4 regions of the Blautia sp. DFI.6.71 genome follow, and region 1 is predicted to be linked to each of the others. Evidence: riboswitches for the same ligand, from Rfam matches in the RefSeq annotation. Region 1 holds a riboswitch; each other region holds the start of a gene.

Region 1 (7,572 bases):
ATTCGTATGGAGAAAGCAGAGAATCTTTTGAAAACATCTTCTGATAAGGTAAGGAAGATTGCATTGGAAGTAGGGTATAAGGATCCCAATTATTTTAACAGGGCATTTAAGAAACGTCATAATATGACACCTGAAGAATTTCGCAAAAGAGTTGGGTGATGATGGAAAAATTAAAATATACAAAATTTAAAACTCTGCTGATTAGTTCATTTATTTGTATTTCCATTATTCCTGTTGTGCTTTTGGGTTTATTTATCTTCCATTTGTCAAAACAGGAACTGATCAGGCAGTCAGAAAAACAAATGTGGCAAAATGCTGAGAATGTCAGTGATATTCTGGATGAAAAGTTGGATTATATTGAGGAATTTTCATTAAAAATAAATGTAGATGCGAGAATTTATAAAATATTTCAGAATCTGGATACGTCTGACAGTATGCAGCTTGAAAGTGCCAGTCAGGAAATTTCAAAAATTTTGTTGGACTATCTGCCGTGGAATAACACGGTTTATTCTACGCATATTGTGACTCCGTATTATCAGTTTGGCGAAAAGGAAAAGAACTATTATCCAAATTATAGCTTTATGGGTTCTAAAATACAGAAAGCAGCAGATGAGGCAAATGGAAAACTTGTGTGGATTCCGGCATATAATTATATGGACATGTTTTCAATTGAAGATATGCCGAGAGATTTTCTGGAATATGAGCATGTATTTACGGCTGTCAGAAAGCTGCAGTTAAGCAGGGTAGAATCAGGACATATTGAACATCTGGAAAATAAGACTGATCAAATGTATCTGGTGGTTAATTTTACAGAGGATAATCTGAATAATATGCTGAAAAAGTATACAAAGGCAAATTCTCAGATTCTTTATTATATCATGAGTGAAGATGGCAGTGTTGTTGGTCCTTACGGTGAGAATGAATCAAAGCTGTTTCGAAATGTAACTGCAGCTGATATGGGAATTACGGAGAATAAAGGAACTGTAAAATACTACGGTGCAAATAATCAGGAATATATCGTAACCTATTCCAAAAGTATGGTGACGGGATGGTATACACTTGCCATGATTCCAGTTAATGTTTTCAGCAAGAATATTGCTACAGATCTTACCAGGGCAATATTGATTCTGGTAACTATAGAAATTATTTTATCTGTTATTACGGCTGTTCTTATTTCCAGAAAGATTGGGAAAAAAGTTTATAAACCGCTGCACATGATAGAGAAAACAGGAGAGGGTAATTTTACTGCAAGAATTGTATATGACAACAGGGATGAGTTTGCGTTTTTTTATAAAAAACTGAATGAAATGAATCAGAACCTGCAGATGTTGGTTCATGAGAAATATGAGATGATGATCCAGAAACGAGACACGGAGATCATGTCGTTAAATATACAGATGAATCCCCATTTTCTCTATAATTCGCTGAATATCATTAACTGGGTATGCCTTAAAGGAGAACAGGAAAATGCCAGCAAAATGCTTTTGGATCTGTCGAGAATGCTTCAGTATACCAGCCAGAATGGTGATGTTCTGGTTCCGCTGTGGGAGGATCTGGACTGGCTTAAACGGTATATTGGAATTATGCAGAAAAGATATCAGGATCAATTTGAAGTGAGTATGGATATACCGGAGTATTTAAGAAGTCTGGAAGTTCCAAAGTTATTTCTGCAGCCGTTTGTAGAGAATGCCATTGTGCATGGATTTAAAAATTATCAGGATTCCGGGAAGATCTGGATTTCAGCAGAGGAAGAAGAAAATGATATTCTTTTTTATGTAGAGGATAATGGATGTGGAATCTGTGAGGAAGATTTGAAAGAGGTTCTGAATAAAGAGCGAAAGAGTATAGGCGTCAGAAATACAAATAAAAGGATTCGTATGATTTATGGAGAGAAATATGGGGTTACCATAAGCTCACAGCTGGAAGAAGGCACAGTTGTAACCATAAGACTTCCACTAAAAGTTAATTCGAAAAAACAGAGTTAGATTAAGGTTATATGGATATTCAATTTTATGAGAAGGCGATTGTGAAAGATTGCCGGAAATAAGGTTGAATATCCATTTTTGATTATAAGCAAATAAATATCATGTATAACAGTATAAAACAGTTGACAACAGTTATGCACTGTTATATACTGTTTGCAGATGGAGGAGAAACATATGCATATAATAATCAATAATTCATCCATGGTACCTATTTATGAACAGATCATAGACCAGATTAAGTCTGCGATTATCAGAGGAGAGTTACAGCCGGACACTGTATTACCTTCAGTACGCAGTTTGTCAAAGGAACTGAAGATCAGTGCCCTGACTGTGAAGAAAGCCTACGACAATCTGGAAGAAGAGGGATTTACCGTCACTGTTCATGGAAAAGGAACCTACGTTGCAGCCACAAATAAAAACCTGATGAGGGAAGAACAGCTCAAAGAAGTAGAACATGATCTGGAGCAGGCAATCATGAAGGGCAGAAGATGTGGACTGAACGATGAGGAAATCAGAAATCTTTTTGAAATGATCATGGAGGACTAAGACATGTTGAAAATCAGTCATTTGCAGAAACATTACAGAGGTTTTTCGCTGGAATGTTCTATGGAAGTACAGCCTGGGATGATTACAGGACTTATTGGAAGAAATGGTTCCGGGAAATCCACCACATTTAAAGCTTTGCTTGGCCTGATCCATCCGGATGGCGGAGAGATAGAGGTCTTTGGGAAAAAGGCAGAAGAGCTTAAGCCGGAGGATAAGCGGAAACTGGGAGTTGTTTTTGCAGATTCAGGCTTCAGTATGTATCTGACAGCAGCGGGCGTGGCAAATATCATGAAAAGCATATATCCAGATTTTGACAGAGAGAAATTCCTGCAGCAGTGCAGAAGATTCAATCTGCCCACAGACAAGAAAATCAAAGAATTTTCCACTGGTATGAAAGCAAAGTTTAAAGTACTGGCAGCATTAAGCCATAAGGCAGAACTGCTGATTCTGGATGAGCCCACAGTTGGTCTGGATGTGATTGCCAGGGATGAGGTGCTGAACATGCTGAGAGAATATATGGAAGAAAATGAAAGCAGTTCTATTCTGATCAGTTCCCATATTTCATCAGATCTGGAGAGTCTTTGTGACGATTTTTATATGATCCATGCCGGAAAAATTATCCTTCATGAGGATACAGATGTACTGCTGTCAGATTATGCAGTTCTTAAAGTTGCAGAAGAAGAGTACGAAAAACTGGATCAGCAATACCTTATTAAGATCCGGAAAGAAGCTTATGGATACAGGTGTCTGACAAACCAGAAACAATTTTATATGGAAAATTATCCAGATGTTGTAATTGAGAATGGAAAGATTGATGATCTGGTAGTGATGATGGAGGAACAGGTATGAAGGGATTATTTGTAAAGGATATAGAACTGATGAAACAGCAGAAACAGTATTTTATCCTGGTTATTGTAATGGGAGTCATCCTGAATCTGGCAGGAAGTGGGAGCGTCAGTTTTGCTATAGGATATTTTACGTTTGTCACAGCAATTTTTGCCATTACGACTATAAGTTATGATGAGTTTGATAATGGTCTTGCATTTCTTATGACCTTGCCGGTTACCAGAAAACAGTATGTGGCGGAGAAATATCTGCTGGGAGCAGGGCTTACGGCTGCAGCGTGGGGAATTGAAGCAATAACGGGAGTGATCTGTAAAGGTGTGGCAGAGCTTCAGGGGTGCCTGAGTGAGAAAATTATTGGCACTCTGATATACATTCCACTGGCGCTTCTTATGTTGTCAGTATCGCTCCCGCTTGTAATACATTTTGGAGCAGAAAAAGGACGTTATATTGCAATGGTCATGTGGGCTATTATAATTGCCGTAGTTTATGCTCTGATAAAAACAATGGGACTTTCAGCAGACGCAGTCGATGCATGGCTGAATGGACTGAACCGGGGAATGGTATTGGCTGGAGTTGTATTGTTTACAGTAATTGTATATATGGGGTCTTTTGGGATTGGTGTCCGGCTTATGGAGAAGAAAGAATTCTGATGTGTCTCGAATATGGTTGTAATTATAAAAGCAGTGTGCTAGAATTGTATCAGCGTAATTGAATAAGCTGTTAAGTGAACATTATCATATGCAGATTTTGTGTATGGTAATGTGAGAGGGAATCAGGTGAAATGCCTGAACGGTTGCGGCCACTGTATACAGAAAAAAAGCGGGATTGTAATATGTCATTGCATAAATATGTGAGAAGGCGGAATCCGGCTGCCAGAGAGTATCTGGAAATATTTCTGATACAACATTCATGAACTGCTGAAGCATGGATGTTGTATCAGTTTTTATTTTGTGGAAACTTTCTGTGAACTGTGAGTCAGGAAACCTGCCTGACAGCGTAAAGAAGGAGCTTCCGTAAAAAGTATCCGTTATTCTTATCACTTCTATTTTACTTTTTCTGAAGTCCCATCTTTTCGGTTACACGAACAGATAAATAACATATACGAAAAGAGAGGAAGTCAAATGAAAAACAGGTATTTATCCACAAGAATCATGGCAATTATGATGGCAGCAGCTATGGCAGTTTCCGCAGCTCCGGCAGCTTTTGCAGCAGAGAGAGCAGACTCTGAGACAATCAAAGAGGACAATCAGCCGGCAGCAGATGCAGACTCTGATACACAGGAAGATGCAGACGCACAGGATTCAGCAGATGCAGATAAGACAGCAGACGCAGAAGGTACAAAGACAGAATATCCTCTGACCATCACAACCTATGATTATGATGGAAATGAAATCGAAACAACCTATGAAAAGGCACCGGAGAAAGTTCTTGCTGTATATCAGGGAAGCATTGAAACCATGCTTGCACTTGGCCTGGAAGACCGTCTGGTAGCTACTGCAGGTCTTGACAATGAAGTTCCGGATGAACTTAAAGATGCATTTTCAAAAACAAATTATCTTGATGAATTTACCCCATCCCTTGAGACTGTAACGATGTTGGAGCCAGACATGATCTTATCCTGGAGCTCCCTGTTTTCTGATAAAAATCTCGGAAATGTAACAGACTGGATCGACAAAGGCTGCAACACTTATTACAACACAAACACACGCCCTGACGGAGACAGAACTCTGGAAAATGAATTTACAGACATCTTAAATCTTGGAAAGATTTTTGATGTACAGGACAAAGCACAGGCAATCGTAGATGATGCACAGGCAGTGATCGATAAAACTCTTACAGCAACAGCAGATGTAGAAGAGAAACCAAGCGTAATGGTTCTGGAACCTCTTGGAGAAGATATCACAAACTATGGTGCAAAGAGCCTTGGTGGAGATATGGTAACACAACTGGGTGCGACTCTGGCAAACCCGGATGCTTCTACAGCAGGAAAAGAAGATATCATTGCAGCAAACCCTGATGTGATTTTTGTTGTATACATGCCATATGCAGGTGATGATCCGGAAACTGTAAAAGAAAGCCAGCTTGCCGTTATCAAGGATGACGAAGCACTTCAGAGCCTTGACGCTGTAAAGAACGGTCGTGTTTATCCGATCATGCTCAGTGAAATGTACGCAAGTGCAACACGTACACAGGATGGTATTGAAACTTTCGCAAAAGGATTATATCCGGATGTGAATCTTGACTGATTGAGGACATAACAGTGAAAGAACAGGTTTCACAGACAAAAAAAGGCAGTGTGCTCAGGACATCCATGTATGTGGCAGTTCTTATCGGGCTTGCGGCATTTTTGATTTTTTCCATTCTGGCAGCGATCACTTTTGGAAATGCAGATCTGTCACTGAAAGATGTATACAGTGTCATTGCGTATAAATTGTTTCATATCAAAAGCCTGTCCGCCTATGCAGAAGGCGCAGTTCACGATGTTGTGTGGCTCATTCGACTGCCCAGAGTCCTGCTGGCTCTGGCAGTTGGAATGGCTCTTTCCGTCTGTGGCGTAGTTATGCAGGCGATTGTCCAGAACCCACTGGCAGATCCGTATGTACTTGGTATTTCCTCCGGTGCATCCTTTGGTGCAACACTGGCGATCATGCTTGGAGTTGGTGGATTTCTCGGTGGAAACTCAGTTGGTGTTACTGCATTTATTGGTGCAATGGTCACTTCTTTTGCAGTCATTGCTATTGCAAACATGGGCGGAAAAGCTACTTCTGCCAAACTGATCCTTGCCGGAATGGCTGTCAGTGCGGTATGTTCTGCTTTTTCCAATTTTGTTATCTATATCACCAACGACAAAAATGCAGCAACAGAAGTAATGAAGTGGACGATGGGAAGCCTTGCAGGCGCAAGCTGGAGCAGAGCAGGTGTGATGTTTCCGGTTACATTGATCTGTGTGATTATTTTCTGGACGCAATATCGTAATCTGAATCTGATGCTGTTAGGAGATGATGTATCGATCACACTGGGAACTGATTTGCACAGGCTGAGAACTTTTTATCTGATCGTTGCTTCTGTAATGATTGGATTTGCAGTATATTGTGCGGGTGTGATCGGCTTTGTAGGACTTGTGATCCCTCATGTGATCAGAATCCTGTTTGGAACAGACCACAGAAGATTACTGCCATTAAGTGCACTGCTTGGTGCATCATTCCTGATCTGGTGTGATGTGGCATGTCGTGTGATCCTGAAGAATTCTGAGATGCCGATCGGTGTGCTGGTATCCATTATCGGTGCTCCATGCTTTATTTATCTGCTTGTGCGGAAATCCTATGGATTTGGAGGTAGTAAGTAATGAAGATCACTACAGAAGATATTCAGGTCGGATTTCACGCCAGACAGATACTGAAGGGAATTTCCATAGAGTCAAAGGATAAGGAACTGGTAGGGATCATCGGACCAAACGGAAGCGGAAAATCTACATTATTAAAATGCATCTACCGTATCCTGAAGCCAGATGCAGGTGCCGTTTATCTGGACGGCGAAGAACTCCATTCCATGAGCGTAAAAAGCTCCGCCAGAAAAATGGCAGTTGTGGCACAGCACAATTACTACAACTTTGATTTTACCGTACGGGAAGTCGTGTTGATGGGACGTGCACCTCATAAGAAAGCATTGGAACGGGATAATGCAAAAGATTACCGGATTGTTGAAGAAGCACTGAAAACGGTACAGATGGATGCATTTGCGGATCGCACATTTTCTACGCTGTCAGGTGGAGAGCAGCAGAGGGTTATTCTGGCAAGAGCACTTGCACAGCAGACACCTGCACTGATCCTTGATGAGCCGACTAACCATCTGGATATCACACATCAGATCATGCTGATGGAACTGGTAAAGAAACTTAACGTAACTGTAATATCAGCTATCCATGACCTGAATATTGCGGCGGCATACTGCGATAAGATTTATGTATTGAAAGATGGTGTGCTGGAAGGATATGGAACTCCACAGGAAGTACTCACTTCGGAGCTGATCAAAAGGATTTACCAGGTAGATTCGGAAGTGGTAAATGACAGCCGCGGGAAGATGCATATTTTATTTTTATAATATGAGAATTGACAGGCCAGAGTCAGAAAAAATTTTGACTCTGGCCTGTTGTATATGGAGAAAAAAGATGAATAAGATAGGAATTTTAACAACC
Region 2 (7,572 bases), on a different contig from region 1:
AACACCCTGGTACTCAGGCCTGACTTCACCCCGTCTGTATCCAGAGCCTGTGCAACCTACTTTTCCCCGGACAAAGAACCTGTAAGCCTCTGCTACACAGGAAACACATTTATTAATAACACCAGCTACAGAGGACATCTCAAAGAAACCACACAGATGGGAGTAGAACGGATCGGTGATGAATCCGCAGATGCAGATGCAGAACTTCTTGCCATGACAGTGGAATGCCTTCTGGCAGCAGGTCTTACAGAATTTCAGGTCAGTGTCGGACAGGTAGATTACTTCAAATCCTTATTAAAAGAAGCCGAACTCGGTCCGGAAGCAGAAGAACGTCTTCGTGTTTTGATCTCGCAGAAAAATTCTTTCGGAGTAGAAGAGTTTGTAGAAGAACAGAAACTCAAAGACAGTATGCAGAAAGCCTTTACTGAAATCCCACAGATGTTTGGTTCAGAAGAAGTCTTAAAGAAAGCCAGAAGTCTGACAAACAACGCCTGCGCACTGGAGGCAGTTTCCAGACTGGAAGAAATCTATGAGATTATGAAAAACTACGGATATGAAAAGTATATCTCTTTCGATTTTGGAATGCTTAGTAAATATCAGTACTATACAGGTATCATTTTCCAGGCATATACTTACGGAACCGGTGAACCTATGATCAAGGGAGGCCGTTACAATGGCCTGATGAAACACTTTGGCAAACCTGCGGCATCTATCGGATTTGCCCTTGAAGTAGATAACCTTCTTCTTGCACTTTCCAGCCAGAAACTGATCTCTGAGAAAGAGGAGAAGCCGGAAGTAATCGAATACGAGCCACAGAACCGTACAGAAGTCATTAAAGAGGCACAGAAACTTCGTGCAGAGGGCAGATGTGTGGCATTACGTTTGAAAAAGGAGGCCAGATAAGCCATGAGATACCTGACAGTTGCCCTGACAAAAGGCAGACTTGCCAACAAAACAATGGAGATGTTTGAGAAAGCAGGAATCACCTGCGAAGAGATGAAAGATAAAGATTCCCGTAAACTGATCTTTACCAATGAAGAACTGAAGATGAAATTCTTCCTTGCAAAAGGGCCGGATGTTCCTACCTATGTAGAGTATGGTGCGGCAGATATCGGAATTGTGGGAAAGGATACGATCCTGGAGGAAGGCCGTAAGCTTTATGAAGTGATGGATCTTGGATTTGGAAAATGTAAGATGTGTGTCTGCGGACCGGAGAGTGCCAGAGAAGTTCTGGAGAACAACCAGCTGATCCGTGTGGCGACTAAATATCCAAATATTGCCAAGGATTACTTCTTTAACAGAAAACACCAGACAGTAGATTTGATCAAATTAAACGGTTCCATTGAACTGGCACCCATCGTTGGTCTGTCTGAAGTGATCGTAGATATTGTGGAGACCGGAAGTACACTGAAGGAAAACGGACTGAAGGTGCTGGAAGAGGTCTGCCCGCTGTCTGCCAGAATGGTAGTCAATCAGGTGAGCATGAAGATGGAAAATGAGAGAATCCGTAAACTTATTGAAGACTTAAGAAGAGTTCTTCAGGAGGAGATGTAAAGATGCGTACAGTAAAATTAACAAAAGAATCAACAAAGGATATTCTTGAGAATCTGCTGAAAAGAAGCCCGAATAACTATGGGAAATTTGAATCCACAGTAGCTCAGATCCTTAATAAAGTAAAAAATGAAGGGGACGCAGCTCTTTTTGCCTATACAAAAGAATTTGACAAAGCTGATGTGACAAAAGAGACTATCCGCGTCACAGATGCAGAAATTGAAGAGGCTTATGCGCAGATTGATCCTGCACTTCTTGGAGTGATCCGCAAAGCTCTGGTCAATATCCGTCAGTATCATGAAAAACAGATCCAGAACAGCTGGTTTACAAGCACAACAGATGGAACTATGCTTGGACAGAAAGTAACACCGTTAAATCGTGTGGGTGTCTATGTACCCGGTGGAAAAGCAGTTTATCCGTCTTCTGTACTGATGAATATTGTACCTGCGAAAGTGGCAGGAGTCCCGCATATTGTTATGACAACACCGCCCGGAAAGGATGGCAAAGTATGCGCTTCCACACTGGTAGCAGCCAAAGAAGCAGGAGCAGATGAGATTTATAAGGTGGGTGGTGCACAGGCGATCGGTGCCCTTGCTTTCGGAACAGAGAGTATTCCGAAGGTAGACAAGATCGTAGGTCCCGGAAACATTTTCGTAGCTCTTGCAAAGAAAGCAGTATATGGCTATGTAAGCATTGACTCCATTGCAGGACCGAGTGAGATCCTTGTTCTTGCAGATGAGACAGCTAATCCGCATTTTGTGGCAGCTGACCTTCTTTCCCAGGCAGAGCATGATGAACTGGCATGTGCTATCCTGATCACTACAAGTGAAGAATTTGCGAAGAAAGTAGATGAAGAAGTAAAAGGTTTCGTGGAGGTTCTTTCCAGAAAAGAAATCATTCAGAAGTCTCTTGATAACTTTGGATACATTCTGATTGCAGAGGATATGGACGAGGCGATTGAGGCAGCCAATGAAATCGCTCCGGAACATATGGAGATCGTGACAGCCAATCCCTTTGAAGATATGATGAAAGTGAAGAATGCAGGTGCGATCTTTATCGGAGAGTACAGTTCCGAGCCACTGGGAGATTATTTTGCAGGTCCGAACCATGTACTTCCTACAAACGGAACAGCCAAATTTTTCTCAGCTCTTTCCGTAGATGATTTCATCAAGAAATCAAGTATTGTATATTACTCAAAATCCGCACTGCGTAATATACACAAAGATATCATTCAGTTTGCAACTTCTGAGCAGCTTACTGCACATGCAAATTCTATTGCAGTTCGTTTTGAGGATGAAGATGAAGAATAATGGTAAGGCTTTGAATCTGAAATCTGCTATAATGTAAACTGTAGTTTGCGCATTAAAACAATGGATTCAGAGTGTTTGAAAATAAGTAAGACAGAGAGGACTTAACCATGGCAAGAGAAGCCTCAGTAGAAAGAAATACAAAAGAAACAGAAATCAAATTAAAAATAAATCTGGATGGAACCGGATATTCTGATATTGAGACAGGTGTGGGATTTTTTAACCATATGCTGGATGGATTTACCCGTCATGGGCTCTTTGATCTCAGTGTCAGAGTCCATGGTGATCTTCAGGTGGATGACCATCACACCATCGAGGATACAGGAATTGTTCTGGGAACTGCATTAAAAGAAGCAATTGGTGACAAAAAGGGGATTAAGCGCTATGGAAGCTGCATCCTTCCCATGGATGAATCCCTGGTGCTCTGTGCGATTGATCTGTCCGGAAGACCTTACTTTGTATGGGATGCAGAGTTTACCACAGACAGGATTGGTGACATGTCCACGGAAATGGTAAAAGAGTTCTTCTATGCCATTTCCTATGCCTGTGGCATGAATCTTCATATCAGGGTTCTGGCAGGTGGGAATAATCACCATGTAGCAGAAGCAATGTTCAAAAGTTTTGCCAAAGCACTGGACGCAGCCACATCCTATGATCCAAGGATCACAGATGTTCTGTCTACCAAGGGCAGTTTGTAAAATTTGAAAATTTACGAAATGATTTATGGCAATCAATAAATTAGATGGAGACAGAAAATGGAAAATACAGTGAATTTAAAAAGCAGCATCGCATGGTCTGATTTTAAATTAAACAGTGATGGAATGGTACCTGTTATAGCCCAGGATTATCAGACAAACGAAGTGCTGATGCTGGCGTATATGAATGAAGAAGCATTTAATACCACTCTTGAAACAGGTAAAATGACTTACTGGAGCAGAAGCCGCAATGAACTCTGGACGAAGGGACTCACATCCGGACATCTTCAGTTTGTAAAATCCCTTACACTGGATTGCGACAATGATACGATCCTTGCTAAAGTAGAGCAGATCGGTGCAGCCTGCCATACCGGAAACAGAACCTGTTTTTTCAAAACCCTGACAGAAGTGTAATGAATAACGCGATAATATAACGGGATAGTGGTAAGAGAATCGATAGTTTTTTAATAATGCCGTTACTGTTCACTGGTAATATCCCGCGAGGTGTTTTTTGTGAGCGAAGGCCACAGAAAACCCGAGACATACCGCGCGAATTTATGCGATTAGCATAAATTAAGTTTGCGAAGCAAACGATACTCCTTGGGCATTGCACAAGGAGGTTCATATTTCCTGCATCGCGAAGCGTGTTGCTGAGAACGGAGTGAACAGTAACTAATGCCAAACATTAAAGGAAAATATACATGAATTGTATTGACATTTTTGGTAAAATGTGATAAAAAAAGAATATCCGAATTAAATATGTGCAATGTTATAACGCAAAGGTTGCATCGCGCTTGATGCGCAAAAGAGAATCCGGTGAGAATCCGGAGCGATACCGTCACTGTGTATGGGAGCTGCTTTTCAGAAACCACTGGGAAACCGGGAAGGGAGAAACAGCGATGATCGAAGTCAGGAGAACTGCCTTGGCGTAGAATTTAAGGTCTGCGGTATACAGAACCTGTATTCTCATAACGATACATAGCTCTTTTATTAAATGAATCAGACAGAATCGGAAATTACAGATATATCTGGTACATATAAACCATGTATTTATGGGAAAGCGGTAGCTGCAGAATATGCAGTTGCCTTTTTTGTGCATACAATTGTCCGGAAATACGAGAAATAAAAGAGGAAAAACGAAATGAAAAGAAAATCCATGTTAGCCTTATTACTGGCAGTATCCATGACTTGTTCCATGACAGCAGCAACAGGTACAGTTGCTTTTGCATCTGATGATGCAGCAACAGAAGAGGCTGCAGATGACACAGAAGCAGCTGCAGACGATGCAGATGCAGCAGATACAGAGGAAGCATCTGATGATACAACAGAAGCTTCTGATGATGATCAGAAAGCCGCAGACGAAGTTGGTGCCCTGATCGATAAGATTTATGTTCAGGAAAGAACAGACACAACTGACGAAGACTGCAAAGCAGCAAAAGAAGCATGGGACAAACTTACAGATGCTCAGAAAGAACTGGTAACAGGCGAAGAAGCAAGCCCTGAATACTTTGGACGTGACACAGGTGATGCTTCCAAAGATGATCCTCGTAACCAGGATGAGATTGGTGAGAATGAACTTCTTGTAGTAAGTTTTGGTACATCCTTCAACGACAGCCGTGCAGAGGATATCAAAGGAATCGAGGATGCCCTTGCAAAAGCATATCCGGACTGGTCAGTAAGACGTGCATTTACAGCACAGATCATCATCAACCATGTACAGGCAAGAGATGATGAAGTAATCGATAATATGCAGCAGGCTCTTGACCGTGCAGTAGCTAACGGTGTTAAGAATCTTGTTGTACAGCCGACACATCTGATGCATGGTGCAGAATATGATGAAATGACAGAGGCAATTGATGGATACAAAGACAAATTTGAATCTGTTGCAATTGCAGAGCCAATGCTCGGTGAAGTTGGTGATGACGCTACAGTGATCAATGATGACAAGAAAGCAGTTGCTCAGGCAATCACAGATGAAGCTTGCAAGGAAGCTGGATTTGATGATATGAAAGCAGCAGCAGATGCAGGCACAGCATTTGTATTCATGGGACATGGTACATCCCATACAGCTAACGTAACCTATGACCAGATGCAGACACAGATGGATGATCTTGGATTCACAAACGCTTTCATCGGAACTGTAGAGGGAGAACCGGAAGACACAGCATGTGACAAGGTTATCGAGAAAGTAAAAGAAGCAGGATTCAAGAATGTGATCCTTCGTCCTCTGATGGTTGTTGCCGGAGACCACGCTAACAATGATATGGCTGGTGATGATGCAGATTCCTGGAAATCTCAGTTTGAGGCATCCGGTGATTTCGACAGTGTTGACTGTCAGATCGCAGGTCTTGGAAGAATCGCAGCAGTAGAAGATCTGTATGTGGCTCATACAAAAGCAGCAATTGATTCTCTTGGAGCATCTGACGATGCAGCAGCAGAAGATACTGATGCCAAAGCAACAGATGACAGTGCAGACGATGCACAGGCAGATGACGCAGCTGAGACAACAGCTGATACTGCAGAGGCTGACGCTGAATAAAAAATATTGTTCAAACAAGATAAACTGCCCGGAGAACTTGCAAAAGTTTCCGGGCAGATATATTATATGATAAGAAAAAAAAAGTCATAGCAATTCCATAAAATACTGCAAACAGTTCGCACGTTTCTGTTCATTCCGTTCACAGTAACGTGCGCACATCTGAGAAAGATCCAGAGGAACTGTCTTAATTGCATTATTTTCTGGAATTACTATAATATATTTGCCATCACCTGTTCAAAAGCCTGTTGCTCTGCAGCAGATGGGTTGAACAGCACGATAGAAAAAACTATAAAAAATATGAAGATAAGGGAGAAGAAATAATCATGAAGAAACGTTCATTTACATTATTAATGTCAGCACTTACTATTTCAGCTACTCTGATCGGTACAAGCCCGGTTGCTGCAAAGACAGATACTGATACGGCAACAGAAGAAACCACTGATAAAGAAGAAACAACTGCAAAAGATGCTGATTCAGAAAACACAGATAATAAAGAAACAGATGCATCCAAGAGTGATACATTAGAGGATGGCACCTACACAGCAGAATTTGATACAGACAGCGGAATGTTCCATGTAAATGAAGCAAACGATGGAAAAGGAACCCTTACAGTAAAGGAGGGCAAGATGACTATCCATGTAAGCCTTGCTTCTAAGAAAATTGTAAACCTTTTCGTCGGAAAGGCAGAAGATGCACAGAAAGACGGGGCAGAGGTTCTTGAGCCAACCACAGATACTGTTACATACAGCGATGGAATGAGTGAGGAAGTATATGGATTTGATATCCCGGTACCCGCAATTGATGAAGAATTCGATGTAGCTTTGATCGGAACAAAAGGAAAATGGTATGACCATAAGGTAAGTGTCAAAAATCCTGTAAAATCTGATGATAGAGATGCAAAAAAAGATGATAAAGAAAATAAAGATGCAGATTCCAAAGCAGATGACACAGACAAAGATGCGAAAGACAGTAAGACAAGTGAAGGTAAGACTCTGGCAGATCTGAATCTTGAAGACGGCGACTATACGATGGATGTAACTCTTACAGGCGGTTCAGGAAGAGCAACCATTGATTCTCCTGCAGCCATTAATGTAGAAGGCGATAAAGCTACAGCAACTATCGTATGGAGCAGTCCGAACTATGATTATATGCTTGTGGATGGTGAGAAATATGAGCCGGTTAATAAAGACGGAAACTCCACTTTTGAAATCCCTGTCAGCGTATTTGATGCAGAGATGGAGGTAACAGCAGATACAGTAGCAATGAGTGAGCCTCACGAGATTGACTACACCTTAAATTTTGATTCCACAACTGCCAAAGAAGCAGAAAAAACAGCAAAATAATCACATACAAACAAAGAAACAATTATGAAGATGAAAAACATAATAAAGAAACAGCAAAAAACAATATTTATCGGTTTTATGTCAGTTGCATTATTTATTATCTGTATATGCACTGTCTGTACAGCATACGCAGCAGA
Region 3 (7,572 bases), on a different contig from region 1:
GCGGAGAAAGAAGAAATCAATGAGATTCATTTAAGAGATAAGGATTCTTTGTATGAAAATGATGATGATACCAGTGTTGTTACCATGTATCTTACTGTATCTAAGGGAAATTCATCGGAAAATACATATCATACATGGAAGGAAATCAACAGCTATTCTGTTTATGATTACGAAGATATGGGAGTGGAGAGATATCAGGTGGCAGGACTTTTGCAGGTGGGAGATGAGAATGGACCGACAGAAGGGGAAGTCGGATATGGAGAACGCGTGCCTAATGCAACTGTTCAGATCAGGGGCCAGACATCCAGCCAGAATGCACAAAAAAATTATAAAATTGAGTTAAAAAAGAATAAAGGAACGTGGAGAGGCCAGAGAACCATTAACCTGAATAAACATATGACAGAAGGAATGCGCTTTCGAAATAAGCTGGCATATGATCTGATCAGGGGAATTCCTCAGATGGTTGGTTTACGTACACAGTTTGTGCATTTGTATGTAAAGGATAATACAGAAGAATCAGGTGGAAAATTTGAGGATTATGGAATTTATACACAGGTTGAACAACTGAATAAGACGGCATTAAAGAGTCATGGACTGGATTCAAACGGACAATTGTATAAGATTAATTCTTTTGAATTTTATCGCTACGAGGATATTATAAAAAAAGAAGATGATGCAGGATATGATAAGACAGCCTTTGAAAAAATGCTGGAAATAAAAGGGGATTCAGATCATACCAAATTGATCGATATGCTGACAGATCTGAATGATTATTCTATAGGGATTGAAGATGTACTGAAAGAACATTTTGATGAAGAAAATATTGTTTACTGGATGGCATTTCAGATTCTGATGGGAAACGTAGACACACAGAACAGAAATGTTTATTTATACAGTCCTCTGAATTCAGATATCTGGTACTTTATTGCCTGGGATAACGATGGCTGTCTGATGAGACCGGAATATGAATTAAGGAATTTTTCGGATCAGAACAGCTGGGAAAAGGGAATCAGCAATTACTGGGGAAATATTCTGTTTCAAAGGTGTCTGAAGTCACGGTCTTTCCGGGAAAAATTAAATGATGCCATTCTGGATCTGAGGGAATATCTGAACAAAGATATGCTCACATCAAAGATAGAGAGCTATAAGAATGTACTGAAGCCCTATTTATATTTGATGCCTGATGCAGAGTATGAACCGCTTACATCTGAACAATACGATCAGATTGCAGCATCACTTCCTGATGAGATAGAGAAGAACTATCAGTTATATCTGGAAAGTCTGGAAACACCAATGCCATTTTATATAGGTGTTCCGACAATAGACGGTGATAAGCTGAAATTTAACTGGGATGTATCTTATGATCTGGACGCAGAGGACATTACGTATTCTGTAGAGGTTGCAAGAGATTATCTATTCCGGGATGTGATCTATCAGAACACAACACTGATTGTTCCGGAAGCCGAGATGGACCTTCCGGAAGCAGGACAGTACTTTGTGAGAGTAAGAGCAACAAATACATCTGGAAAAACGCAGGATGCATTTGATTATTATGTAACAGATGAAGGAAAATATTATGGTATGAGGTGCTTTTACATAACAGAAGATAGTACGGTAGAGGAAGACGATTATGAAGAAGGCTGACAGGAAGAAAGAACGTTTTCGTAACGAGTGGAAATATCTTATCAGTACCAGTGAGAAAGAAGTCCTGAATCTTCGGATGAAGCCACTTATGAAACTGGATCCTCATGCAGAAAATGGAGGATATCTGATACGGAGCCTGTATTTTGATGATTACTGGAACAGTGCATATGAAGAAAAGGAAAGCGGCGTTCTTATGAGGAAGAAATACAGGATACGAATTTATAATTATAGTGCTGAAAGTATCAAGCTGGAAAGAAAAAAGAAGTTCGGCAGTTATATTTATAAAGAAGATGCCCCTCTGACAAAAGATGAGGTGCAAAAAATTCTTTCCGGCGAGTATGAATTTCTTCTGAAAAGCCCGTATAATCTTTGCAGGGAATTTTACATAGAATGTATGAGTAATATGATGCGGCCGAGAACAATCGTAGATTACGAGAGAGAACCATGGATCATGGATGAGGGAACAGTCAGGATTACATTTGATACAGATGTCAGAGCGGCTGTTGGAAGCTATGACATTTTCGACAGTACGCTTCCGGCTTTATCTGTACTGGAACCGGGAAAACTGATCATGGAAGTGAAATTTACAGAGATGCTGCCTCAGATTCTGAGAAATCTTCTGCCGCCGCAGGCAGCAGAATTTACAGCAGTTTCCAAATATGTACTGTGTTATGAAAAAACGCGGTACATGAATGGATTTGAGTATTGGTATGATACACAGGGGAGGATGATAAGATGAGTGTACAGGATATGATAAAAAAATCTGTACTGGAATCAGGAATGTTCAGTCAGTATGATATACCTAAGATATTGGCTGCTCTGGCAGTGGCTTTGATTTTGGGAAGTGTGATTTATCTGGTTTATCAGAAATTTTATGTTGGAGTTATTTTCTCCAGAAGTTTTGCAGTTACACTTGTGGGAATGACAGTGCTTACCTGTATGGTAACACTTGCGATCAGCAGCAATATTGTGATTTCTCTTGGTATGGTTGGTGCATTGTCTATTGTACGTTTTCGTACAGCAATTAAAGATCCGATGGATCTTCTGTATCTGTTCTGGGCAATCACATCGGGGATTACAGCCGGTGCAGGTATGTATGCATTAACTCTGTTGACAGCTGTGATTATCATTCTGATGATCACCCTGTTTTATCACAAACAACAAAATGGAAGAATTTATATTGCAGTGATTCATTATCAGGGAACTCAGGCGGGAGATGAAATTATCCGTTGTTTTGGAAAAAGAAAATATTTCGTAAAATCAAAAACTATGCGCAATGAAAAAACAGAAATGGCAGTGGAAATATATTGCAGACAGAATGATATGGAGTTTATGGAAAAAATCCGGGATATCGGTGGAGTGGAAGATGTTACATTGATTCAGTATAATGGAGAATATCATGGCTAAAAGTCAGAAACGATATCTGGTTCTGTTGGGTTTTGGACTTTTAGTTATTATAGCAGCAGGAGTATGGATGGTATTTGGAAGAAAAACTCAGATATATGAAAAAACAGAAGAAATTTTTGGAAATCCATTAATGGGATATGCACCTTGTGCCTGGGAAGAAACAATAGGAGAGGATATATCTTTACTGTATATGGATATTACCTGGGCTGAACTGGAACCGGCGGAAGGAAAATATGACTGGGAGAAAATCGAAAGAGAAAATCAGACTGACAGATGGAGAGAAGAAGGGAAACACCTGGTACTGAGGTTTGTGTGTGATATTCCCGGGGAGGAAAAGCATATGGACATTCCACAATGGCTATATGACAAAACTGATCATGCGGGAACCTGGTATGATATGGAGTATGGAAAGGGATATGCTCCTGATTATAATAATGAACAGATGATACAATATCACAAAAGGGCAGTTAATGCACTTGGAGAGCATTTTGGCAGAGATGGACTGGTCAGTTATATCGAACTTGGAAGTCTGGGGCACTGGGGAGAATGGCATGTAAATATTTCCGCAGGAATACAGAGTCTGCCGGAAGAATCTGTAAGAGAACGTTATATGATTCCATGGACAGAGGCCTTCCCTGATTCCATGATACTGATGAGAAGACCTTTTAGTGAGGGAGAACATTATGGAACAGGTCTCTACAACGATATGACCGGACAGCCAGAGAGCACAGAGGAATGGTTTCGCTGGATTAATGAAGGCGGTGAGTTTGACCAGACTCATGAGAAAAAAGGGTTATCCGCAATGAAAGATTTCTGGAAAAAGTTTCCTTCCGGAGGTGAGTTTACAAGTTCAATTACAATGAAAGATTTGCTTGACACAAATCTGGATCAGACAATAAATCTGATAAAGAAAGCACATACTACTTTTCTTGGACCGAAAATAGCGGATAAAACTTATGAAAATGGTTATAGGAAAGTTTTAGGAAGCATGGGATATCGTTTGTGGATTTCGCAAGCAAGCCTTATTCAGATGCCGGGTTATGTCAGCCTGAATCTTAAATGGAAGAATGATGGAGTTGCACCATTTTATGAAGACTGGCCTGTATGGGTTCTGGTAGAAGATGAGGATGGAAATAGTCTTGAAAAAGAAGCGGTTGACATTTCGTTAAAATCACTTCTGCCGGAAGAAACTTTACAGACAAAAACAAGAATGCAGGTAAAAAAGCTGATCTCACTGGCCGGAAAGAAATATAAGATCAGTATAGGTATTGAAGATCCGATGACTGGGAAATTAGCTGTTCGATTTTCAATGAAAGGAACTTATAATGAAGGGAAAAATTATCTTTTTCAGTAAACTGAAAGAGTTACGTTTTGATATTTAGAAACTAAAATTACCTTATTTAATTACTATAAATGAGCAAATTTGAAAAAATGCACAAAATTATCCTGCTAATTTCATAAATGCTTCAAAATCATCACTTGCTTTTGCACATAGGAATAGATACTGATACTTTTCCTGATGAACGGCACTACAGATTCGATGATATCCATCTTGAAAAGACCGATATCCGCCAGTTCCTGTGACACAAATATAATGTGTCAGTGACATCAACAGCCAGTACCTCTGTATTCCCTTTGAGGAGCGTATCTGGTATGTATCCAGGGCCAGATGGTTTTTGCATTGCCTGAAAAATATCTCAATCGGCCATCGACAAACATAACAGGAAAGGATCTCCTGTGTAGATAAGGATACATTTGTGCTAATGAAAGCACGTAGTGCTTTAGGATTACCAAATGCTTTTTCAGGATAGCTTAAAAGAACAACTGCATTTTCTATGCCGCTGAGGTTTCCCTCATACCGGTACACATAATAGTTGCGTTTTTTGACTGTGACGAGGTCAAATCCTTTATGTGTTGTGGATCGTTCAGCAGCCAGTTCACTGAGTTTCTTTTTCATTCCTGATGGATACAGCAGACGGTTTGTTTTCAAAGCACCAATGGTATGGAACCCTTTCTGTACAAAAGTATTGATTATTTTTTCAGAAACATACCAGCAGTCACAAAGGAAATAAGACATTACTGGTGGAACAGGCAGTTCCTTTGCAATATTTTGTACAATATCAATCTTGGAAATTGATTTATTGTACATTACAAAAGCATAGTTCAGGACAATGCCGTTACAGGAAAGCATAACAGCTACTGCCTGATGTCCGTAGTCCTGTTTCCCCTTTAAATGGGATTGGTGAAAGTACGCATCTTCAATCGGATACAGAGCCTGTGACGAAGGCTTTGTCTTTGAAGCTATCGTATCGTCTACAATGCAGAAAACAGGCTTTCCGGTGCGTGCTGCTTCTGAATAAATAATCTCTATAACAGAACGTTTTAACGTATCTGAAAGTAGAGAATCATCCCATTTCCCTGAATTAAGGAAATGTGCAATCGTAGTTCTGTGACAGGAACTGTTTTTAGCAAAATCCGTGGTTTTTCCATGATATCCTGAAATGAAAATGCTGATCAGGATACTTATAAGGTGGTTTATCACCCGGTTCGAATAAAATTTGCATAAATTTAATTTCTTAAGCTGGTTGTATATGAATGCGGAATGATGTATAGTATTTGCGAGAGACACCTTCTTTCGTAAATATTGCAAATGTTTGTTTAGGCACTTTCATTATACAACACACGGAATCGAGGTGTCTTTCTTTTATGCAAAATCACGAACTTGCTCATTTATAGTAGTAAAAATATTTTAGCATAAACAAAGAAATGCCACAAGAGAAGGTAGTGCTGCAAAGAGACCCTTATTATGGAATAGATACTGGAATCTGAATATTCAAGACCATAGTAAAAGTGAATAAAAAAACATATAAATATTAGATGTAAATTATTGACGTTAACCAAATGGAATTATATAATAAAAATATAATGAAGTTGGGGAAAAGCCTTAGCGCGGAGTAAAAATAGTTTTTGACTTTTAGCCCCTGATATCATATTATAAAAATAATGCATGTTTCCAGTAATATGGAATTAAAAGGGAAACCGGTGCAAGTCCGGTACGGTCCCGCCACTGTAAAAGGGAGCTTTTTATCATATATGTCACTGCTTAAGAGGCGGGAAGACGATAAAATGCGATGAACTTAAGTCAGGAGACCTGCTTGCATTAGAAAAGGTTATTTCTTACGGTGTATTAAGAAAGGCTTTATTTTTATACCTAAAATACATTTTAAGAAGAGGATCTTTTTTACTTCAGGAAGGGATGTGAGAAAAGAAAACTTGAATTTTTATACAAATACGACAGAAAGGTAAAAAAGGAATGAAAAAGATAATTAGTTTTATATTGACAATGATTATGCTGCTTACCTGCACCAGTATTTCAGTTATGGCATCTGATGTCCAGAGTGATACAGCAGATCAGGATGAAAAAATGACAATAGGAGTGTCTGTATATAATCTGAATGATGCGGAAGTAAGAGAGTTTAGAAATTATTTTGAAAATTATGTCGGTATGGCTTTTGAAGTTGAGTTTTTATATTCTTCCAGTATAAGCACTGCAGAAGAAGAAATCAGCTTTATAAATGAGCTTCATGAAAGAAATGTAAAGGGAATTATTTCTTTCCTTTCCTCTGATCTTGAAGAAGTTCTTCCGGTATGCGAAGAATATGGTATGTATTATGTGCGTGGTTCAGGAACGATCAGTGATGAAATGTATGAGAAAGTAAAGGATAATCCTTACTTTCTGGGAACGATAGGAACATCTGTTGAAACAGAAAAGGATGCGGCTGCCAATATGGCGGAGTATTTTGCTTCAGAGGATCAGAATAATCAGAATCATTACATAATAGCATGTGGAGGATCTGCCATCGGTAATGAGATGCATCGTCTGAGAACGATAGGTATTCTGAATAAGCTTCAGGAAGCATATGGTCTGTCATATGAGAAGTCTGTAGAAGAACTGGTGAATACGCAGGATACGGAAGAAATTGAAACAGGCAGTGATATTAAGATTACTCTGGTTCCGGGTTATCCAAAAGATCATCTGGATGAAAAGCTGGCTGCTCCGCTGAATACAGGAGAGTATAATGTTATTCTGAGTGTAGTGAGCGCAAGTGATTTTATCAAGGTAATTGATGCTTATGAAGAAGAGAACAGTACAGATGTATTGTTGGGGTCAATTGATTGTTTTACAGAAGATACATACGAAATGTTTAACAAGAAGGGATATAACGGCAAGGAAAGAATCGACTATCTTGTAGGAAAATATGGTGCTATCGTTGCACCATCATTTGTTGCTATGAAGAATGCTCTGGAAGGCTTTGCAGAAGATTACCGTGAAGATGGAAGTGCTTTCCGGCTGCAGCAGTCATTTTGGACAGCGGATTCAGTAGATGAGTTTAATAAGCAGTATGTGTTATCTATTGGAATGTATGATAATACATATAGTGTAGAGGACATGATGGGAGTTCTGAAATCCTATACACCGGAAACAAATTTTGAAGAATTCCAGAAATTTACGGAAAAATA
Region 4 (7,572 bases), on a different contig from region 1:
TACCGCATAATAGTATGATACACCTTTTTGTGCTTTTTTGTCCAGATAAGAAGAACTATTTCCATTGGAAATTTTCTTTATCAATTGATAGGAACCACCTTTTTTCTTTCTGTAAATATAATAGCCGTCACATTTTTTCTGAGGCTTCCACCGGATACGGATTCCATTTTTCTCAGATTTCACAGAAGTAACCTTCTGCACTGCAGGTGCTGCTTTAATCACATCGCCGGTTTTATATTTACCTGAATATCTTTTTCCGGATGCTTCATAATATGCTTTTACTGTATAACGGTATGATGCATTAGCCGTAACCTTACTATCTTTATATTTTAATTCCGATGTCCCGACATCTGCAATTTGGGACCACTTCCCACCTACTGCAGGTTTTCTGTACACATAATATCCTGTAGCTCCGGAAACTTTTTTCCATGAAATAAGGTTGTATCCGGAATTATATGCCTTCACCTGAAATACCGGTGTATCCGGCACCCATGACTGATTCAGGGTCCTTGTATGTGCCTTGATCCTTGCCGTCCAGTTTTTCGTCTTTCCATCTGTCCACCTGGCCGTTTCCGATGCACTCTTATAGAATGTCTGCCCTGTTTCTATCCCCGCCGTACAGGTAAACCAGTTTCCATAACTGGACTTTGCTTCCACTCCAAAGCTGATTTTTTCAATCCCACTGTTTGTGATCACAACAGAATATCTGCTTCCCTGTTTCAAAACCACCTCTGGTACACTGATAGTCTGTACACCTGCGATTGGCTGTTCAAACTCATATGGAGCAGCATATGCAGCGGTCCCGCTTTCCGGGTCATATGGATCTGTCAGATCGGTGTATATCTGAATTTTGTAACAGGCATTGTCACTGTTTGTAACAAGATTAACCTCCCCTAGGACTTCTGCTTTTCCCTTTCCTGCAGTTGTCTCATAAACTGCTGCTACTGACTGTCCCGCCTGTATCGGAATCACTGAAAGTGCTGAAGAACCATCATAAAAATAATTATTCCTATACTTTTGATCCAAAGCAGCCACTGCCTCTGCACTTACAAGTTTACTGATATTGGGATCCTGATAAGAAAGATAGTAATATCCTCCGTCTCCTTTCTTCTCCCCCCAACTGTTTTTGATGATCCACGCACCATCAGATGTTACATTGGAAACAGGAAGGAAATTATCCTTTGAATACGTATCATCCCATCCGACCACTGTCACAATATGATTAATTACAGTCGAATTTGATTTTCCAACAGGATAACAATATGCTGCTGTGTCCGGGTTTACATAATTTTCCTTCATATAAAGCATAATGGATACTGCATGGTCATTCAGCAACATTTCCTTCATACGTTCCTCACTGTATTTGGAAACAGATGCATTTTTCAGATATGCCGCTGAATTATAAGCCTTACTTCCCGGAATCTGTACAGTCAGATCCTGCTGATGCGAAGAATCCGTAGGAAATGGTACATCGGCCTCTGTAGTCATTCCCGACCATGTACTGAGATAAATAGCCGCCAGGTGATCATTACCTCCTATTACATGATAATTTCCCAGTACATAATTCTTATCATCGGGGGTATTTCCAAGAGGATCATTCTGTCTGTTGGAGAAAAAATATGATAAATGTTCTTCTGACAGATCGTAGGTTCCTTTGTTCTGTGCCAGAAGCGAAGTCTCCATGATTGCTGCCATACCAAAAGCCCAGCAGGTTCCAAATGGATTCTGATTCTTTACGGGCGTAACTAATCCTTCCTTTCTGGCATCATAGGAAGATGGAAATGCAGCCTCCCTGTTTCCATATGCAGCATAAACTGATGTCAGATCACTCTCCACTTCAATTCCCGGATCCAAAGGTTTTAAATTTTTAAAGGGTTCCAGTTCTTCCTTTCTTTCCTCTTCTGTCAACGGACGACCCTTAATATACCTGATTCCGTCTGTACCCTCTTCTGAGTTTTCTCCATCCTGAAACTCCTGTTTTGCATCATCGCTTCCGAACAATTCTGCATCCGATCCCGTATCTGTTCCAAATTCATCTGCCTGTGAACTTTGAAATTCTTTCAGATCTGATGTATTTTCTTCTGTCTCCCTGTTGACTCCGGATCCAAACATTTCCTGACCCGCAGCGGGTACCGATGTACAAACCATTGAATAAGCCAGAAAAACTGACAATGCGCGTATCGCTGTATTTCTTTTTTTCATGTAGTAGTTAACTCCCTTACATAAATATAATATCATTATATCAGTATCTTTTTTGTTTTTCAACCATGATCAATGACAAAAACCGTCGGAAAACAGTGAATTTTCCCTGTTTTCCGACGGCTCTATGTAGAAATGCAGAGCTCTGCCGACAAGAAAATGTCGCCAGGAAAAGACGTCAAATGCCTGTGATGCATTTTCTTCTGTGCATGTGAAAAGTGTGAAAAATGTGTGTGAAATGCTTTATATACTAACTCAGAACAGACTTGAAAATCTTACAGACTCTTCTCTTTTGCTATCCTTATTCTAGCAGAACAAGCATTGTATTACAATGAAAATCGTTCTTTCTTATTTGTGCTAATCTGACACATTGTTACTGTTCACTCCGTTCTAAGCAGCAACGCATTCTCCTCTTATTTGCTGATACTTTCCTTTGCTCTTTTCATCATATCAGCCAGTTCCTGGTATTTTCCTGTGACATACCCATAGTTTTTTCGCTTATGCGGAAGCATACAGTTTGTGCAGTCTTTAATTCCCTTTTCCGTATACCGGAAATTCCCACCGCATTTCTCACCCAGGGCATATAGCGGGCAATAACAAAACAGACAGTTAAAATCATCCGGATCTGCATTCTTATGACACGGAAAAAATTCACATTTCTTATGGCTGAAATAAGAATATTCTTTCCCTTCCCAATAAGGTTTCTCCATTGCTACCTCTCCTCTCCTGTTGCAAGTTTTTATCTTTCCAGAATAATTCCGTTTTCTCATTCTCCATCAATCCCACCCATCAGAGGACGAAATAAAAAAAATACTCTAATAAATTATCAATTTCTCTTCACATAACAAAGCATTGAAAATTCATTACAGTATTTTTCACAGATCATACATTTAAAATTAATAAGAGGGAGCGATGCTACCCCGGGGTAGAAAAAAATCCGTTCATGAGTGCGCGGAGGGAACGAATAAATCCGAAGTAGTATCGCCTGCCATTTAATCATGTATAATTCATAAAGAACAGGCGCATTCCATAAAAAATGTCTGCCTTCAGATAAAAGCAGACAACACTCCGAAGCTGCGGATTCAACGGAGTTGGTTGTTACACTTTACACGGAAGTTTAACCTCGCCATACCAAGCAGGTTTCCTGGCTCCAGGCTCATCGCTCCTCTCTCCTTCTCATGCTATGGCACAATGGACATTCTGAGATTTGCTCCTCTGTTACAGTGACCGGATCGCTCAGGTTTCTCACCTGATTCCCTCTTTCTGTACTGCTCTTTCTCACAGTATCAGCACTTAATATGTTCTGTATGGAATTATACTGTCATTATAATAACACCCTGCAACAAGCTTGTCAACTATTTATCAATATATTTTTCAATATTCCACACCTTCCGGCAGCGGATCCCATTCATTCAGACCAAGACTCTGTCTGAATTTTGCTTCTTCCAGACTCAGCTTTGGAACATCCTCATTCAAAAACGCTCTCAGCTCATCAATCCCCTCTCCGGTCACATTGTTTACCAGAAAAATTCTTTCACATCCTGCATTCAGCATCCACTGACGCACCATTGGAACATTCGCATAAGGAGAATCTATTTTCGTAATGATTCCTATCAGTGGTCTCAGAATAAATGCATTACTGCCATAGCCAAACAAACTGAAAGGTTCATCTGCTGACTGTACCATTGCCACCACATCTGCTTCAAAAGAAAAACAGGCCAGCCCTACGCTGAAATGCTTGGACTCTGCATACTCTCCCGGAGAATCAATGGTATCATCATCCGTATTCGTATACTGCGTTTTTACATAATGAAGTTTTTCGCCTTTTAATGCCTGCGTTAATGAAGTCTTACCTGCTTCACTTCTGCCCATCAGAAATATTTTCTTCATATTTAATGTCTGTCCCTTTCACTTCTCTCAGCTATTCCGGCAGTTACATAAGCACCATCGATACAGAATAACTGACTTTTCGTATGTTTTAACTTTTGTGAACTGCACAAGTCTTAAAGCCAAGCACCTCTCTAAAAAATTTCACCACTTCTTCCACTGCAGTCTGAACTTCCGTCAGACCTCCCGTAAGGATCAATGATCCGCTGAAGCGATCCATGAAACCAATCTCCACATTTGCACTTTTCACTGCAATATCAGCAGCTACAACCACTGCTTCCCATGGGGTAAAACGAATCATTCCGATTGCTTCTCCTGTGTGGTCTTCTCCCTCATGGACTCCAATATGCAAACCAAGATTCTGATAAATACAGCTCTGTGAAGGATTGATCACATGCGCCAGGCACACTTCCTTTCCCGGAACCCTTACCCTGGTCATACGCAGTTTTTTTCCCTTTAGTTTCTCATAATCCTGGTTATAAAGCTTTTCCAGTAATTCTCTGGTTGTCATCCCTGCCATCCCAACACTTCCTATCTTTTGGTAATCTTGCAGACTACATAACCCAGAGTGTCTCTGAAATAATCCACAACCTCAGTCATCGCTGACATTACATCGGAAATCTCTCCCGTAATGATCAGTGTGCCTGTAAATCGATCTGCAAATCCCAGATAAACATTTCCGCTTTTTACCGCAATATCAGATGCAATCACTGCAGATTCAGGCGGTGTCATATTCATAATTCCGATTGCAGATGAACGATAATCCACCTGCGGATTCAGTCCAAGCTTCTGGTATATGACCGGAGCCGGCCCTCCCATTACATGTGCAAAAGTAATCTCCTTGCCAGCAACTGTTTCCTGTACAATTCTTATGTGTTCTACATGGTCATTTGCCATTTATCATTCCTCGCTTTCACTATTCAACTATAATCCGGATAATTCATGAGAATATTCTTTCCCACTGATGTCTCCAAAAACAGATTTAAAATTTTATATGTATCTCTTCAGTTACATAAACTGTACTATCCATCCAATTTTATGTCAAGGTAAAATCCACCTGAAAGTCGGTAAAATATTATACATGGTTACGGTTCACTCCGTTCACAGCAACACGCTTCGCGATGCACAGAATTTATGCTAATCGCATAAATTCGCACGGTATGTCTCGGAATTTTGGCATATTCATGCCAAAACACCTCGCGGAATAATGATAACTACTTATACATAAAGAAAAGGAGCATCAGCCCCCTTAGCGATACTCCTTTTCAACCCCTATAAATTTAATTATTTATACTTATTTAATTATACCAGTCTTCTTACAGAAACAATCGTTCTGTACGCTGCGTTATCACTGATCTTAATTCCATCTACAGAGTTCGATGCATGAACGATACGTCCATTCCCCATATAGATTGCAACGTGTCCACCGTAGCAGATCAAATCGCCCGGCTGTGCATCAGCATAAGATACTTCTGTACCGGCATTCTGCTGTTCATAAGAAGTTCTCGGAAGACTTACTCCGAAGTTTGCATATACACTCTGTGTAAATCCTGAACAGTCAGCTCCACCTGTAAGGCTTGTACCGCCCCATACATATGGATTGCCAACAAACTGTGTTGCAAAGTCTACTACAGAAGATCCTGATCCTGAACCTGAAGATGAAGAACTATCTGAATCAGATGACTGTTCACTCTCATAATCATCTGGTGAAACTGTATTATCAGAATCAATCACATTGCCATACTCATCGTACTCTACATCATCAGAAGCTCCTGCATTGTCAACAGGATCACCATTTTCATCATATTCTACACCATCATCTGATTCAGACTCATCATCCGCATCATCAGTATTCTCAATCTCATTTCCGTCTTCATCATACTCTACATTTTCTTCGTCTTCTGATTCGGAGTCCTGTTCCTGCTCTGCAGCTTTTGCTGCTGCCTCTTCTTCTGCCGCCTGTCTTGCAGCCTCTTCCTCAGCCTGTCGTCTTGCCTCTTCTTCTGCTGCGATTCTTTCAGCTTCCAATCTCTGAATTTCAGCTGTCTGTTCCGCTAACAGATTTGCATATTCTGTCGCCTGCTGCTGTGCATATGCAATTTCATTCTCATAATCGGCTGATTCAGATTTCTTCTGATCGATCTGGCACTGAAGATCATAAGACTGCTGTTCATAAGAAGCCTTCATCTCTTCCAGTTCTGCTTTGTCAGATTCATACTGAGTCTTTAAATTATTCACCTCATTAATAGTATTCACATATTTATCAAGATTCTTTCTGTCCTGCTCATACATCTGCTGTGTATTCTCAGCACGTGTCAGAAGTTCACTTAAATCTTCTGAATTAAGCATCATCTGAAACCACGCTGCATCCCCACCCTGTTCATACAGTGCCTGAATACGAAGCTTCATGCTCTCATACTGCTTATCTCTCGCCTTCTGAGCCTTAGCCAGATCCTGTTTTGTCTTAATAATATCTACTTCTTTATTATCGATATCTCCTTTAAGAGTATCAATAGAAACCATAACACTTACAAGATTGGAATCCAGTTCGGAAATCTCATTCTCAAGCTGTGATTTCGCATATGCAAGCTCATCCATTCTGGAATATGTAGCATCCAGCTGCTGACTTGTGATCGCCTGCTCTTCTCTCAATTCATCCTCTCTTGAAGCACTTACACTAACAACCTGTGTTGCGCTCATCAGGAGTGCTAATGTAAGACATACAATTCTTTTCTTCATGAATTCTCACCCTCGTAACATTTTCTTTCTATATCTTAATGTTTTTGCAATATCTAAGTTAATTCTTATACATATTAACACACCACACTCAAAAACGCAAGGATTAATTACCATAAATTTTATATTTCTGTAACATTTATTAATCTTTTTGTTATTCTTCGCATTTCTTTCTACAATTCAAACATATTCCATTTCATGTTTGTAATAATTTAACACAGGACAAAGATATCTGATGCAGGGTTACTGTTCACACACCACTATCCCGCGAGGTGTTTTGGCATGAATATGCCAAAATCCCGAGACATACAAGCCAAAATTCCATTGCCGCAGGCAATCTGGAATGAATTTTGGCTACGTTACTGTGAACGGAGTGGACAGTAACGTAGCAGGACTTCACGCTATAGTGAATTGGATTGTTTGCATTATTTATGGAATTACTACAGAACGCAAAAAAAGAAGCAGCCTCCTCTTTCGAAAGCTGCTTCCATTTTCTTAACTATTCACTTCTCAGCTAAACAGATCTGCAAGAATCTGGTCTGCGGTCATATTCATATACCCATCCGGATCAGAAAGCGTACTTCTGTTCCATCTCAGATAATTACCTCTTCTGATATAGTTACCAGATGAAGTATGATAATCATACTTGGTATATCCCGGATATCTTGACATATACTTCTGTGCCAGTGCAATCGCCTGACTGGAATAACCACCGGACGGAGTAGGTGTACCTGCAATCTGAACACCTGC

Evidence for each region. A riboswitch is a leader RNA that binds a small molecule or an ion and turns the genes downstream of it on or off. The one in region 1 is predicted to bind cobalamin.
Region 2: linked by a shared signal. The riboswitch ahead of LJE12_RS02605 (sirohydrochlorin cobaltochelatase) and the one ahead of LJE12_RS10075 (ABC transporter substrate-binding protein) in region 1 are both predicted to bind cobalamin.
Region 3: linked by a shared signal. The riboswitch ahead of LJE12_RS03325 (hypothetical protein) and the one ahead of LJE12_RS10075 (ABC transporter substrate-binding protein) in region 1 are both predicted to bind cobalamin.
Region 4: linked by a shared signal. The riboswitch ahead of LJE12_RS12110 (cysteine-rich small domain-containing protein) and the one ahead of LJE12_RS10075 (ABC transporter substrate-binding protein) in region 1 are both predicted to bind cobalamin.

Annotation. Positions count from the first base shown of each region.
Region 1 is NZ_JAJDMJ010000020.1:75-7,646, reverse strand. Features, by position in the region: gene LJE12_RS10100 (response regulator transcription factor) at 1-159, shown strand, start outside; gene LJE12_RS10095 (sensor histidine kinase) at 159-1,985, shown strand; gene LJE12_RS10090 (GntR family transcriptional regulator) at 2,160-2,531, shown strand; gene LJE12_RS10085 (ABC transporter ATP-binding protein) at 2,535-3,380, shown strand; gene LJE12_RS10080 (ABC-2 transporter permease) at 3,377-4,027, shown strand; cobalamin riboswitch at 4,115-4,383, shown strand; gene LJE12_RS10075 (ABC transporter substrate-binding protein) at 4,499-5,623, shown strand; gene LJE12_RS10070 (FecCD family ABC transporter permease) at 5,638-6,723, shown strand; gene LJE12_RS10065 (ABC transporter ATP-binding protein) at 6,723-7,478, shown strand.
Region 2 is NZ_JAJDMJ010000002.1:194,381-201,952, reverse strand. Features, by position in the region: gene hisZ (ATP phosphoribosyltransferase regulatory subunit) at 1-903, shown strand, start outside; gene hisG (ATP phosphoribosyltransferase) at 907-1,554, shown strand; gene hisD (histidinol dehydrogenase) at 1,557-2,861, shown strand; gene hisB (imidazoleglycerol-phosphate dehydratase HisB) at 2,969-3,556, shown strand; partial or broken gene hisI (phosphoribosyl-AMP cyclohydrolase) at 3,635-3,961, shown strand; cobalamin riboswitch at 4,317-4,493, shown strand; gene LJE12_RS02605 (sirohydrochlorin cobaltochelatase) at 4,695-6,092, shown strand; gene LJE12_RS02600 (hypothetical protein) at 6,416-7,435, shown strand; gene LJE12_RS02595 (ABC transporter substrate-binding protein) at 7,460-7,572, shown strand, end outside.
Region 3 is NZ_JAJDMJ010000003.1:132,580-140,151, reverse strand. Features, by position in the region: gene LJE12_RS03350 (CotH kinase family protein) at 1-1,644, shown strand, start outside; gene LJE12_RS03345 (polyphosphate polymerase domain-containing protein) at 1,631-2,383, shown strand; gene LJE12_RS03340 (DUF4956 domain-containing protein) at 2,380-3,051, shown strand; gene LJE12_RS03335 (DUF4832 domain-containing protein) at 3,044-4,405, shown strand; gene LJE12_RS03330 (transposase) at 4,493-5,593, opposite strand; cobalamin riboswitch at 6,042-6,224, shown strand; gene LJE12_RS03325 (hypothetical protein) at 6,365-7,572, shown strand, end outside.
Region 4 is NZ_JAJDMJ010000027.1:31,282-38,853, forward strand. Features, by position in the region: gene LJE12_RS12105 (C1 family peptidase) at 1-2,202, opposite strand, end outside; gene LJE12_RS12110 (cysteine-rich small domain-containing protein) at 2,613-2,909, opposite strand; cobalamin riboswitch at 3,317-3,511, opposite strand; gene LJE12_RS12115 (EutP/PduV family microcompartment system protein) at 3,574-4,089, opposite strand; gene LJE12_RS12120 (BMC domain-containing protein) at 4,178-4,606, opposite strand; gene LJE12_RS12125 (BMC domain-containing protein) at 4,618-4,983, opposite strand; gene LJE12_RS12130 (C40 family peptidase) at 5,389-6,825, opposite strand; gene LJE12_RS12135 (N-acetylmuramoyl-L-alanine amidase family protein) at 7,333-7,572, opposite strand, start outside.